2 regions of the Roseovarius maritimus genome follow, and region 1 is predicted to be linked to the other one. Evidence: riboswitches for the same ligand, from Rfam matches in the RefSeq annotation. Region 1 holds a riboswitch; the other holds the start of a gene.
The links. Region 1 has a riboswitch for cobalamin ahead of ACEWPM_RS02300 (hypothetical protein). Riboswitches for the same ligand answer to the same signal wherever they lie in the genome.

Region 1 (7,121 bases):
CCCCCCGGCACGTCGACGCCTTCCGCCGCAAGGGGGGAAGCCTTTTTGCAAGCCATTCGCTAGACTTGGCGCCATCAAGGGCATGTTGCGATTCGGCGTGCCCTGTAAGAGAGTTGGGGCAGACAGTTGAAAAGGACATTGACGCGATGAGCGATATCGACGCGATGCAAAGCCGTATCATGGCGGCGCTGGACCGGATCGGGCAGGGACTGGACGGGCTGGGAACGACGGATGATCAGGCCGACGAGCCGGGCGAGGTAGAGGCCCTGCGCCAGCAGGTCGAGGATGAAAGGCTGGCAAATGCCCAGCTGGAAGAGCGCGTCAAGCAGCTAAGCGCCCGCGCCCGCGAGGCCGAAGCCAGCTTGGAAGAGCTCAAGGCCGCCGCCGGTGAGGCCAAGGCCGAGGAAGACGCGCGTGCCAAGATGCTGCGCAAGATCGACGGCGATCTGCAATCGCTGCGCCATGCCAATCAGCAACTGCGCGACAATAACGCCAAGCTGCGCGATGCGAATGCCAGTGGCGTGGCCGAGCCGCATCTGATCAATAAGGCGATGATGGCCGAGCTGGATGGCTTGCGTGCCACCCGTGCTGCCGACCGGGCCGAAATGGATGCCATTCTCGGCGAGCTCGCGCGGATCGGCGGGTCAGGCGATGGCAGTCTCGATGAGGCCGGTAGCACTGCCACCAGCGGCGCAAAAACCAGTGGAAATGGAATGGGGGACGCATGATGCCCGAAGTTGATGTCGAAATCGGTGGCCGCACGTTCCAAGTGTCCTGTCAGACTGGCGAAGAGCATTTTCTGCATTCCGCCGCCAAGATGCTGGATGACGAGGCCTCGGTTCTGGCTGCGCAGATCGGGCGCATTCCCGAGGCACGCATGCTGCTGATGGCGGGCCTCATGCTGGCCGACAAGACCGCCGGTTTGCAGGATAAGTTGGCCGAGATGAACGACAAGCTGGCCGAGCGCGAAGCTGAGCTGGCAGGCCTGCGCGATGCGCCTCCGCCCACGCCCGAAAGGGTCGAGGTTCCGGTTGTGCCCAGCTCGATCACCGATACGCTGGCCGAAATCGCCGCCCGCGCCGAGGCGCTGGCCGAGACGGTGGATGGCAAGAAGGCAGGCTGACACCTCCGCAAGCCGATGGCCAGGGGTGTGAAAGGGCAGGGCGGCGGGATGCCGCCCCGACGTGTTTCATGTGCAGAACATAGGCCGAACATCTCTTTATCTTGCGCGCCGGTGGCGCTATGGTTCCGCCCATGAGCAGTTTTGACGAATCCGACGCGTTCGAGAGCGCCTCCCTGTCTTCGCGCGCAATGGCCGCGCGGCCCGCGCCATACCTTGATGGCCTGAACCCCGAGCAGCGTCTGGCGGTCGAGACGATGGACGGCCCCGTCCTGATGCTGGCAGGCGCAGGCACGGGCAAGACCAAGGCGCTGACAACGCGCATCGTGCATCTTCTGAATACCGGCCGCGCACGCCCCAACGAGGTGCTGGCTGTTACCTTCACCAACAAGGCCGCGCGCGAGATGAAGACCCGCGTCGGCGCGCTTTTGGGCCAGTCCATCGAGGGGATGCCGTGGCTGGGCACGTTCCACTCGATCTGCGTCAAGCTGCTGCGCCGCCATGCCGAGCTGATCGGCGTGCAAGGCGGTGGATATACGGATGACGTGATCGAGGCGCCGGCGCGCGAGGTCACGCTGAAGTCGAACTTCACCATTCTCGACACGGACGATCAACTGCGCCTGCTCAAGCAGCTGGTGCAAGCCGCCGGCATCGACGACAAGCGCTGGCCCGCCCGCCAGTTGGCCGGGGTGATCGACAACTGGAAAAACCGCGCCTGGACGCCGGACCGCGTGCCCGCCGCCGAGGCGGGCGCCTACAATGGCAAGGCGGTGCTGCTCTACAAGCAGTACCAGCGCCGCCTGATCGAGCTGAACGCCGTGGATTTTGGCGATCTGCTGCTCCATGTCGTCACGATCTTCCAGAAGCATGATGACATCCTCCAGCAATATCAGCGTTGGTTCAAATATATCCTCGTGGACGAATACCAGGACACGAATGTCGCCCAATACCTATGGCTGCGCCTCCTTGCCGGCGGGCACAAGAATATCTGCTGCGTCGGCGATGACGATCAGTCGATCTATGGCTGGCGCGGCGCCGAGGTGGGCAATATCCTGCGGTTCGAAAAGGATTTCCCCGGCGCGCATGTGGTCCGGCTCGAACAGAATTACCGCTCGACCCCTCATATTCTGGCCGCTGCCTCGGGCGTGATCGCGGGTAATCAGGGCCGATTGGGCAAGGAGCTGTGGACGCAAGAACAAGATGGCGAGAAGGTGCGCCTCATCGGCCATTGGGATGGTGAAGAAGAGGCACGCTGGATCGGCGAAGAGATCGAGGCGATGCAGCGCGGCACCCGTGGCCAGCGTCCTTACGGTCTTGACGATATGGCCATCCTCGTGCGCGCGTCGCACCAGATGCGCGCCTTCGAGGATCGGTTCCTGACCATCGGTCTGCCCTACCGCGTCATCGGTGGTCCACGCTTCTACGAGCGGATGGAGATCCGCGATGCGATGGCCTATTTCCGCTGCGTAACGTCGCCAAGTGACGATCTGGCCTTCGAGCGGATCGTGAACACGCCCAAGCGTGGCCTCGGCGACAAGGCGCAGCAAAAGATGCAGGTGACGGCACGAGAGAACGGTGTGCCCTTGATAGAAGGCGCGCGCATTCTGGTCGCGGAAAAGGGCCTGACGGGCAAAGGCGCGCGCGAGTTGTCGCTGCTACTGGATGGCCTTGCTCGCTGGGGACGCATGGCCGGCGATGCGGCGATCAGCCATATCGAGCTGGCCGAGATCATCCTTGATGAGAGCGGCTATACCGAGATGTGGCAGAACGACAAAACGCCCGAGGCGCCGGGACGGCTCGAGAACCTCAAGGAGCTGGTCAAGGCACTCGAGAATTTCGAGAATCTGACAGGGTTTCTCGAACATGTCAGTCTGATCATGGATAACGAGAGCGAAAATGAGGGCGAGAAGGTCAGCATCATGACGCTTCACGCCGCCAAGGGCCTCGAATTTCCCGCCGTCTTCCTGCCGGGCTGGGAGGATGGTCTCTTCCCGTCGCAGCGCTCGATGGATGAAAGCGGACTCAAGGGCGTCGAGGAAGAGCGCCGTCTTGCCTATGTCGGCATTACGCGGGCCGAGGAGGTCTGCACGATCTCCTTCGCCGGCAATCGCCGGGTCTTTGGCCAGTGGCAATCATCCTTGCCGTCGCGCTTCATCGACGAGCTGCCCGAGGATCATGTCGATGTTCTGACCCCGCCCGGCCTCTATGGCGGCGGCTATGGCGCGGCGGGCATGGGTGTCGTGCAAAACAGCATCGACGCCAAGGTGGCCGAGGCGAATGTCTACAATTCCCCCGGCTGGAAACGGATGCAGGCGCGCGCGGGCCAGCGCCCCACGGCCCAGCCGCGCGAGTCGACCTCGCCGGTGATCGACATGGCCGCCGCCTCGTCCCACACGGTGGGCGAGCGGGTGTTCCACCAGAAATTCGGCTATGGCGAGATCATTGGTCTTGAGGGCGACAAGCTTGAGATCGCATTCGACAAGGCGGGCACGAAAAAGGTCGTGGCGCGCTTTGTCACCAGCCCCGATGACGTGCCTTTCTAGCGCATTGCTCTGCATCTTTTGGCTGAAAAATATCCCCGCCGGAGGCTGAAATCTCTTTTGGCGTCCGGCCGGCCATCAGGCGTTGTGCGGGAGCATCGAATCCGTCACAGTGAAATCTCCAAGGTGCTGCGCGGCTGCGCGGAGAATTGGGAAGCCGGTGCAAATCCGGCACTGCCCCCGCAACGGTAAGGGTGGGCGAGACGGCGCAAGACCACTGGGCACGACGGCCCGGGAAGGGCGCCTGATCATGGGCCAATCGCGGCCCGGCCCCCGAAGTCCGGAAACCAGCCTTGGAAGTGACGTCAAACCGCGTGGGGCGGTGTGGACGCTGCTGCCGGGCCTCGTTCCTCGCATGCCAGCCTCGCACGCCATCCTGCGCCCCAACCGGCCCGGGGTGCGGCCAAGGAGTGGATGAGACATGAGCGTGAAGCAGATTCTGAACGGGCTTGAGCGGAGCGACGCCGTTGGCGCCGATGCGGACGCGGTGGCGCGGCTGGGCTTTCTGGAATGGGCCTTTGCCCTGCCAGGCGCGGCGACCCCCGAAGCGGCGCGAGCCGCACTCAAGGCTGCCCCGGCAGAGGCGCGCAGCCCTGCGGCGCAAGCCTTTGTCCGGTTTCTAAATCAGGCCACGATGCGCGCCTCACCCCGCGGAAGGCGTGGCCGCGCGGCGCGCTTGCACTAGGCCGAGCGTCAGCGCGCGTGCCAGCGATCCTTGATCGCGGCATAGAGGCTTGAGGCGGCGAAAAGGATTGCGGCGGCGCAAACGATGGTCGGCCCGGTGGGCGTATCCAGCGCGTAGGACGTTCGAAGCCCGGCCCATGCCGCTACTACCGCCAGCCCGGCGGCGATGACGGCCATCGCCTCGGGCGTGCGGGCGAATGGGCGCGCGGTGGCTGCAGGGATGATCAGCAGGGCGGTGATCAGCAGCGCGCCGACGACCTTGATTGCCACCGCCACTACGATGGCCAGGGCGAGGGTCAGGATCAGCTCCTCGCGCTTGGGGTCGATCCCGTCGGCGCGGGCCAGGTCCGGGTCCAGCGTCGCGGTCAGGAGTGCTGACCAGCGCCAGCCGACCAGCGCCAGAACCAGCGCCGCGCCGCCCCAGATCACCGCCAGATCTGCGCGAGAGACCGACAGGATATCGCCAAAAAGAAACGACATCACATCGATGCGCACCCCTTGCAGGAAGGACACGCCCACAAGGCCGAAGGCCAGCGCCGAATGGGCCAGCACGCCCAGCACCGTATCCACGCCGCGCCCGCGCCCCGAGAGGGCCGTGACCAATGTGGCCATCGCCAGCGCAACGACCAGGGCGCCGGCAAAGATCGGCAAGGACAGCGCCAGCGACAGGGCGACGCCCAAAATAGCCGCATGGGCGGTCGCGTCGCCAAAATAAGCCATGCGCCGCCAGACGACGAAACACCCCAAGGGCGCCGCGGCCAGTGACGTGCCGATCCCGGCCAGCGCCGCCCGGGTCATGAAATCATCCAGCATCAGTCACCTGCCTTCGCCTGCGCCGTGCCATGGTCATGCGTGCATTCCTCGCCATGCAAATGGTCGTGGTGGTGCCGGTAGAGCGCCAGCGCCCCTTGCGTGCCTTCGCCAAAAAGGGCGCGATAGACGGGCGCCTCGGCGACGACTTCGGGCGTGCCTTCGCAGCAGACATGCCCGTTGAGGCAGATCACACGGTCAGACGCGCTCATTACGACATGCAGATCATGGCTGACCATCAAGATGGCGCAGCCCGTCTCACGGCGCACATCCTCGATCCGGCGATAGAACGCGGCGGCGCCGGGCTGATCCAGGCCCGCGGTGCCCTCGTCCAGCATCAAAAGCTGAGGGTTCCGCAGCAGGGCGCGCGCCAGCACGACGCGTTGAAACTGTCCGCCCGACAGGTCCGCCATGGGATGCCCGCCGATATCGGGCACGCCGGCGCGCTCCAGCGCATCGCGAGCGGCCTCGCGGCTGACTCGGCGCGGCAGGCTGAGAAAGCGCGAGACGGTGATCGGCAGCGCCGCATCCAGCACCAGCCGCTGCGGCACATAGCCCAGCCGAAGGCCGGGGCGGCGCGTGATGCGCCCGGCGCTGGGGCGCACCCCGCCCAAGAGGGCGCGCAAGAGGGTGGATTTGCCGGATCCGTTGGGCCCGACAATGGTCACGATTTCGCCGGGGGCGATGGCGAAATCGACGTTTTGCAGCACGGTGTTCCGACCATGCCGCACGCTCAGGCCCTTGGCTTCGATCAGGGGGGGCGTCATGCGGTGGCGCTCTCGTGGCATCCGGGGCAGAGCCCGACGGCCTCGCGCACCGTGCGCTCGATCTGGAACCCCGCATCGCCCGCCGCGCGCGCCAGTTCGCCTGCTTCGGGATCGGTATCCACCTCGACGACCCGCTGGCAGGCGCGGCAGATCAGGAAAACGGGGGCGTGGCTTTGATCGGAATGGGTGCAGGCGGTAAAGGCATTCAGCCGCTCGATCCGGTGGGCCAGCCCATGACTGACCAGAAAATCAAGCGCGCGGTAAGCGACGGGCGGCTGCGCGCCCAGCCCCTCGGCCCGCAGCACCTCAAGAATGTCGTAAGCTCCCAGCGCCTTGTGCTCGCCCAGCAGAATCTCCAGCACGCGCCGGCGCACAGGCGTGAATTGCAAGCCCTGCGCGGAACATTGCCGTTCGGCAGCGCGCATGCCGGCCTTGATGCAGCCATCATGGTCGTGCGTTTCAAAAGGATCTATCGTCATGGCGCGGGGTCCTGGATTTGGGCGCGAAAAGGGGTTGATATGTTATATTATACCATTTACCTCATTGCGAAGTGTTACATAATCACATGAGGCCGGAATGTCCACGCAAAGATACAGATCTCTTCTTCTGGCTACGGCGGCGCTATGGGTTTCGGCCAGCGCCGCGGCGGCCGAGGTGCCTCGCGTGGTGACGGATATCGCGCCCGTCGCATCTCTGGCCGCCCGCGTGATGGACGGGCTGGGCACCCCTCAGCAGATCGTGCGGCCTGGCGCGTCGCCCCACGGATACGCCATGCGCCCCTCCGAGGCGGAGGCGCTGTCTGGCGCGGACGCCATCTTCTGGGTCGGGCCGGAGTTGACGCCTTGGCTGGATGGCACGATCGATACCTTGGCACCGGAAGCGGATGTCACCGAGTTGCTGCACGCGCCGGAGACCTTCATTCTGAGTTTTCGCAGCGGCGTCAGCTTTGCCGAGGAGGGGCCAGAGCACGAGGGCGGGACACATGATCACGAGCCCCCTGAGCACGAAGCCTATCAGACGGAGGGTAGCGATGGTGGCCATGCCGCGCACGATCACTCGGGCGATGACCCGCATGCATGGCTCGACCCGGAAAATGGCAAGGCATGGCTGGGTGTGATCGCGGGCAAGCTGTCGCAGCTGGACCCGGAAAATGCGGATATCTATGTCGCCAACGCCGCCGAGGGGCGCGCCGAGATAGAG
Region 2 (7,121 bases), 240 kb from region 1:
TTCGGGCCTGCCCGCATGGATCGTCAAGGCTGTCGGCGGCACGACGACTCATTGGGCGGGCGCATCCTTGCGCTTTCAGGAGCATGAGTGGAAAGCCAAGACGCATTACGGCGCTGTCGAGGGCGCGAACCTGCTCGACTGGCCGATAGATGGGGCCGAGATGGCGCCCTATTACGACAAGGCCGAAAAGAAGCTGAACGTGACCCGAACAAACGGCAATGCGGGCCTGCCGGGCAACAACAACTACAAGGTGTTCGAGGCGGGTGCGCAAAAGCTGGGCTACAAGGAGGTCAGTACCGGCCGCATGGCCATCAACTCGGCTCCGACCGAGGATCGCCTGGCCTGCCAGCAGACGGGTTTCTGCTTTCAGGGCTGCAAATGGGGAGCCAAGTGGTCCTCGGCCTATACCGACATCCCCGCAGGTGAGGCGACCGGCAATCTGGAGGTCCGCGAAAAGGCCCATGTGCTACGGATCGAGCATGATGACAGCGGCAAGGTCACCGGCGTCGTCTATGTCGATGCGGATGGCAATGAGCAGATGCAGAAGGCGCGCGTCGTCTGCGTTGCTGGCAACTCGATCGAGAGCCCGCGCCTCTTGCTCAACTCGGCTAGCTCGATGTTCCCTGATGGCCTCGCGAACAGCTCGGGGCAGGTGGGCCGCAACTACATGCGTCACCTCACCGGGTCGGTCTATGGCATCTTCGACAAGCCGGTAAAGATGTGGCGCGGCACGACCATGGCGGGCATCGTCCAGGATGAGGCACGCCACGATCCCAGCCGCGGATTCGTCGGCGGTTACGAGCTGGAAACACTTAGCCTCGGCATCCCCTTCATGGCTGCATTCCTCGATCCCGGCGCATGGGGCCGCGAGTTTACCAGCGCCCTCGACCAGTATGAGAACATGGCAGGTATGTGGATCGTGGGCGAGGACATGCCGCAAGAGAGCAACCGCGTGACACTGAATACCGACGTGACCGACCAATTCGGCCTGCCGGTGCCCAACGTGCATTACTCGGACCATGCCAACGATGTGGCGATGCGCAACCACGCTTATGAGCGCGGCCAAGCGATCTATGACGCGATGGGGGCTACGCGCACGCTGCCGACCCCGCCATATCCGTCGACGCATAACCTCGGCACCAACCGAATGTCGGAAAGGGCAGAGGACGGGGTGGTCAACCGCTGGGGTCAGACGCATGACATTGCCAACCTCTTCGTCTCGGATGGCTCGCAGTTCACGACCGGCGCGGCGGAGAACCCGACGTTGACCATCGTGGCGCTGGCGATCCGGCAGGCCGACCGCATCGCGGATGAAATGGGCAAGGGCAACCTCTAGCCTCTGAAATTGCAGAAGCCCGGCACGAGGATATCATGCCGGGCTTTCGCTTGTGCGCTGCTCCGGGTGCGGGCGTCAGTGCTGTTTCGAATTGGTCGCGCGACGCTGGCCGGCGGCAGCGTTGCGCTTGCGCTCTTCGGTCAGGATCTCTTCGACGGGCAGCGCCTCGAAATCGACGGCGCTGTCGCTGGCGATCAGACCGTTCAGCTGCAAATCGATGAACCGCATACAGCAGACGCGCAGGAACGACGTGAAATTCCCAAGATCATGTCCCTCATCGATGGATTCGTTGTAAAGCTGGTGCAGCAGTTGCGGCACGTTCAGATCCTGCCGCTGCGCGATATCCTCCAGCACTGACCAGAACATCTGCTCCAGCCGGACACTGGTGACCATGCCATCCATGCGGAACGAGCGTGTCACGCTCTCCCAGAGTGTCGGATCGGCCCCGATGAACAGACGGCACATGGCATTACCTCCTTGAAAGGGTTCGATGGATGCTAGCCGGGGCGGGGCGTCCGGCCAAGTGAAAGATTTTGCAGCCCGGTGCCGCCTAAGGGATTGGCGCGGCCTGCGGGGGTGGATTAAGAGATCCCTGCAAGCGGATGATTTCGGGAGGGTCGTGGATATGCCTCAAGTGACATGGCCCGAGATATGGTTTCTACGCCACGGCCAGACCGAGTGGAACCTCGCCGGCCGTATCCAGGGGCGGCTGGATTCCCCGCTGACGGAGCTGGGGCGCGCGCAGGCGCTGCAGCAGGCCGGGCTGATCACCGATATCGCGGCGCGCGTCGCCAAAGGCGCAGGTGACATCTATGTCTCGCCGCTGGGCCGCGCGCGTGAAACCGCCGCGCTGGCCATGCCCGCACACACGCCCGTCATCGACCCGCGTCTTGCCGAGATCGACACCGGCGCCTGGGAGGGGGAGAACAAGGCGGACCTGCCGCAGGGCGCCAATGACCTGGCCACCTATGCCAAGGCCCCGGGCGGCGAGGGGCTGGAGGCGCTGATTGACCGCGTGCGCAGTTTTGCCGAGGATCTACGCGGCCCAAGCATCGTCGTGGCGCACGGCCTCTGGGGGCAGGTGATGCGCGGCCTTGCCACCGGGCTGCCCGCCGAGGCGATGGGCGCGCAGGACAATGCGCAGGGCTGCGTCTATTATCTGTCGCAGGGGACCGAGCGACGCATCCTCCCGTCAAAGGCCTGATCTTTCATCGTCATTGCAACGCTCCGGCCCCGAGATGAGAGGCTCGGACCAGATTGCTGCGGCGGGGGACTTGCGCGAGCGGCCAGATGACGCTAATCGGGCTGCGCGGGTGGTTAGCTCAGTTGGTAGAGCGTTTCGTTTACACCGAAAATGTCGGGGGTTCGAGCCCCTCACCACCCACCATTCTATCTCATTGAAATCGAAGAAAGGCCCTGCATACAGGGCACTATGCCCATTCTACCGTTACAAATTTGATAACAAACACGCATCGAAATAGCTAGTATAGTCCGCCACATGACCAGCCGCAAAGGGCGCTGTCACGCGCGCCTTGTGGTGCCAAAAGACTTGCGCCCCATCCTCCGGAAGACAGAACTGCGCGAACTTCTCGGCGGCGACTAACGTCAAGCGCTCAAGCTGCTACCGGGGAGTTATCCATCACACCAAGACCACGAAACCAGCCGGACCACTCCGGCGGGTTTTTCATCTTAAGTGCTTTTCGGGGAAAGCTGGGTTCTACTGGCAAGTGCCTGTCATCACAAAAGAGGATCCTTCTGTGAAGACGAACGGACGAGGGCCGTCACCTGCGGGAGCTATCGAAAAGAACTGAACCTCTTCGATCTCAGCGCCAGAAGAATCCTTCCCCGGATTTCCAGTTGAAAGAATTGTCGTTCCTGATGCACCTGCCCCTGATGAAAGAATGCGGGTTGTATCGAAACTTTGGGAGTTGCCAATCCCGAGAAGATTGTGCTCCCCGGTTACCTCATCCACTTCGAACGTCTGATCGACAAACATTGATGCAACCAAGGGTGTGTAAGGCTTTCCATTTTTGTCCACTGTGAACATGTCGCTTGGGGTGCACGCGATTTGAGCGAACCCAAAACTGGGGACAAAGAGGCAGGCCGCGGTGACAAGGATTCGCTTCATTATTTTACTTCCTTAAGGGCGTAGATTGAGATGACTGCGCTAAAGGTTGCCCGAGAGCGCGAGCCAAGTCATTCCGATTCCAGTCGACTTTACCTGACGTCATATGTCCATCGTATTTTTGCCAACTTGGTTGCAAAGTGTCTTGTAAGTATCCGTTTGTATGCCAATATTTTCGGATTCTGGTTCCTCATGACCCACCGTTATCCCGCTAAATTTCAATGTGTTGCGTAGCGCGGTTGATCCTTGGATCACCGCAGTACCGCGCGTCGCCCCATCCAATTTTTGTCTTTTTTAGCTTTTCCCCTTTTCGAAAGGGGGCCTCTGCGCTAGGCAGATGTTACTTCGGTCCGGGATGTAACACCCCCCGGATAATAGGGAACGCGGTCAGGTGCCTTGCGCCAAATCCGCGACTGCCCCCGCAACTGTAGGCGGTGAGCGAAGCCGGAACAACGTCACTGCCGCGCCTTGCGGTGGGAAGACCCGGCCCAGCGTCGACCCGCAAGTCAGGAGACCTGCCGGAGTGTTCACCCTGTCCGGACGCGGGGCGCGTCGGCGACAACGGATTCTTCCGGTGTGGTGGCATTTCGCCGCCTGCGGAGGGGCAAAGACGTCAATCCGCATGCATATCCAAGACCTGCATCGCCTGAATACAGGCGACCCGGAGACGCATATGAAACGCTCTTTTTCCACTTCCACCTTTCTTACCGCGACCGGTCTGGTCTGCACCGGCACGCTGATCGCCAGCCCCGCCGCCGCGCAACAGACCTATGATCTGGGTACCATCGTGCTATCGTCCAGTCTGACCCCTGTCGAGCTGGGCCGCACCGGCGCCACCGTCGAGGTTCTGGAGGGCGATGAGGTGGGCCGCACTGGCGCCTCAGTGGCGGATCGACTGGACCGGCTGCCTGGCGTCAATTCGACTTCAAATGGCGGGATCGGGGCATCTCGCGGCATCCAGATCCGTGGCTTGCCAGCACGCTATGTTGGCGTGCGTATCAACGGAATCGACGTGTCTGATATGTCAGGTACGCAAAATGCTTTTAATTTCGGAGGGCTGACAAGCTCGGGCATCCAGCGGATGGAGGTGCTCAAAGGCTCGCAATCAGCGCTCTACGGATCAGAGGCAATTGCCGGTGTGGTCAATATCACGACATTTCGCCCCGAGAAGCTGGGATTTTCCGGCACGGCCGCGATTGAGGGTGGCACCTATGAGACTTATGGCGCCAATCTCAGCGCAGGATATAAATCCGAGAAAGGCTTTGTCGCGCTGTCATATGGACGGATCGAGGCGGAGGGATTCTCGCAACGCAGCTTCAACACCGACAAGGACGGCTTCGATCAATCGACAGTTGATGTAACGGCAGAATACGACGTCACCGATGCGCTCACGTTCGGGGCGGCCCTCCATTACCGCGACAATGAGCTGGATATCGACGTCGCTGGGAGTGTGGGCGACAAGTTTTTCCTGACGGAACGCGGCGCGCGTGTCTACAGCACGCTGCGGGCCGGCGCCGTCACCAATACGCTGAGCTATACTTACTTCGATATTGACCGCGACGATCCACAAAGCCAGTTCACCACTGGCTTCAACGGTGATCGTAAAAGCGTCTCCTATCTGGGCAGCGCCGAGCTGAACACGCGTACAATATTGAATTTCGGTGCAGAATACACCGAAGAGACGTTCAGCACCGTTCCCGGGCCTTCTATATTCGCCGGTCCTCCGGCCAGCGGATCCGAGGATAACACGGGCCTTAATGCCGAGGTCCTGTTCAGCCCGTCCGAAAATGTCGATCTGTCGGCGGCGCTGCGCTATGATGACAATTCGTCATTCGGCGGCGAGACGACGGGGCGTATTGCCGCTGTCTGGCGCCCGGTTCAGGATCTGGCCTTCAGGGCGGTTGTTGGCACCGGGTATCGCGCTCCGTCCCTATACGAACGTTTCAGCCTGTATGGTCTTCCGACGCTGCAACCTGAAAACAGCAGCAGCTATGAGGTGGGCGTCGAAAAGACATTCGGCACGGCGGGATATATCAAGGCAACGCTGTTCTACACGGATGTCGAAGATCTGATTGATTACGATTTTGCCGACAACGGCTGCAACAACGGCGGCAATGGATGCTACCTTCAGATACCCGGAACCACGACGTCAAAGGGGATCGAACTGTCGGGCGAATACGCGCTGACATCAGGGCTAAGCGTTTATGGCGCTTACACCTACACCGACGCCGAAACCGACGGTGTCCGGCTGGCGCGCACGCCCAAGCATGATGTCACGCTGGGCGTTTCAAACGACTTTACCGACAGGTTCTCGGGATATGTGGACGTGCGCCATGTCGCTGACGTAGTGCCCAGCTCGTTTGCACCCGTTGATCACAAAGTCGGCGACTATACACTGGTCGGCGCCGGGGTATCCTACGGCGTCACCGACAAGGCCGAGCTGTACCTGCGTCTGGAAAACATCTTCGATGAAGATTACGAGACAGCGGGCGGGTTCAATCAGCCGGGCCGTGCGGCCTATGTCGGGCTTCGTGCCAGTTTTTGAGCGCATAAGACACCTTGCCGCGTCCGCCTGTCTGGCGGGTGCGGTGACCCTTTGCGCGGCGTCCGCCGCGCAAGCTGGGGAGCCGCCGCAACGCGTCGTCTCGATCAACCTCTGCACCGACCAGCTGGCCATGCTGCTGGGGGGGAAGAATCAGCTGATCTCGGTCAGCCGGATCGCGCTGGACCCGCGCGTCTCGCCCATGGCCGAAGAGGCCGAGCGCTATGCGATCAATGCGGGTCGCGCCGAAGAGGTGCATGTGATGCAGCCCGATCTGGTCGTCGCGGGCACCTATACATCGCGCGATACCGTCGCGATGCTGCGGCGCCTCGGTATCGAGGTCGCGCAGTTCGATATCGTTCACTCGCTGGAGGATGTGCGCGACCGTATCCTTGAGATGGGTGAGGTACTGGGCCGTGAGGCCGCCGCGCAGGAAATGGTCGCCCGCTTTGACGCCGATTTGGCGGCGCTGCGGAGTGCCGCGCCGGACAAGGGCGAGATGCCACGCGCGGCACTCTACTATGCCAATGGTTATACCTCGGGCGCGAAGTCTCTGGCGACCGATATCCTGACGGCAGCCGGCCTGCGCAACGCCCCCGCCGAGGCAGGCTATGATTGGGGCAAGCTGCCGCTGGAGGTGCTGGCGCTGATCGATCCCGATCTGGTCATCACCGCCCGGCGCTATCCCGGCGGCAGCCGCGCCGAGGAGGTCATGGACCATCCCGTGGTCGGCGATCTGCGCGGGCAGGCGGGCCGGGGTGCGCTGACGGATCAGGATTGGGTCTGCGGCACGCCCTACGTGCTGCGCGCCATCAGCGACATGGCCCGGGCACGCCGCGCCTTCGAGGCCGGTGGATGAGCCGTGTGATGATCCCGCTTGCGCTTGCGCTTGCCGCGCTTTTCGCCGTCTCGCTTCTGGTGGGGCCGGCCGAGCTGGGCATCGCCGACAGCCTCGCCGCCCTTTGGCAGGGCGGGGAAGGCCCGATCGCGACCGTCATGCGCCAGATCCGCCTGCCACGCGCGATATTGGCGGTGATGATCGGGGGCAGCCTCGGCCTTAGCGGGGCGGCGATGCAGGGCTATCTGCGTAATCCGCTGGCCGAGCCGGGGCTGATCGG

Region 2: another riboswitch for cobalamin. It lies ahead of ACEWPM_RS01115 (TonB-dependent receptor plug domain-containing protein); the one in region 1 lies ahead of ACEWPM_RS02300 (hypothetical protein).

Annotation. Positions count from the first base shown of each region.
Region 1 is NZ_JBHFPF020000001.1:473,701-480,821, reverse strand. Features, by position in the region: gene ACEWPM_RS02315 (hypothetical protein) at 147-728, shown strand; gene ACEWPM_RS02310 (cell division protein ZapA) at 728-1,123, shown strand; gene ACEWPM_RS02305 (ATP-dependent helicase) at 1,255-3,663, shown strand; cobalamin riboswitch at 3,768-3,970, shown strand; gene ACEWPM_RS02300 (hypothetical protein) at 4,082-4,345, shown strand; gene ACEWPM_RS02295 (metal ABC transporter permease) at 4,354-5,157, opposite strand; gene ACEWPM_RS02290 (metal ABC transporter ATP-binding protein) at 5,157-5,921, opposite strand; gene ACEWPM_RS02285 (Fur family transcriptional regulator) at 5,918-6,400, opposite strand; gene ACEWPM_RS02280 (zinc ABC transporter substrate-binding protein) at 6,498-7,121, shown strand, end outside.
Region 2 is NZ_JBHFPF020000001.1:233,006-240,126, reverse strand. Features, by position in the region: gene ACEWPM_RS01140 (GMC family oxidoreductase) at 1-1,336, shown strand, start outside; gene ACEWPM_RS01135 (ribbon-helix-helix domain-containing protein) at 1,412-1,801, opposite strand; gene ACEWPM_RS01130 (histidine phosphatase family protein) at 1,962-2,540, shown strand; tRNA gene ACEWPM_RS01125 (tRNA-Val) at 2,648-2,723, shown strand; gene ACEWPM_RS01120 (hypothetical protein) at 3,054-3,464, opposite strand; cobalamin riboswitch at 3,791-3,998, shown strand; gene ACEWPM_RS01115 (TonB-dependent receptor plug domain-containing protein) at 4,135-6,006, shown strand; gene ACEWPM_RS01110 (ABC transporter substrate-binding protein) at 6,050-6,862, shown strand; gene ACEWPM_RS01105 (FecCD family ABC transporter permease) at 6,859-7,121, shown strand, end outside.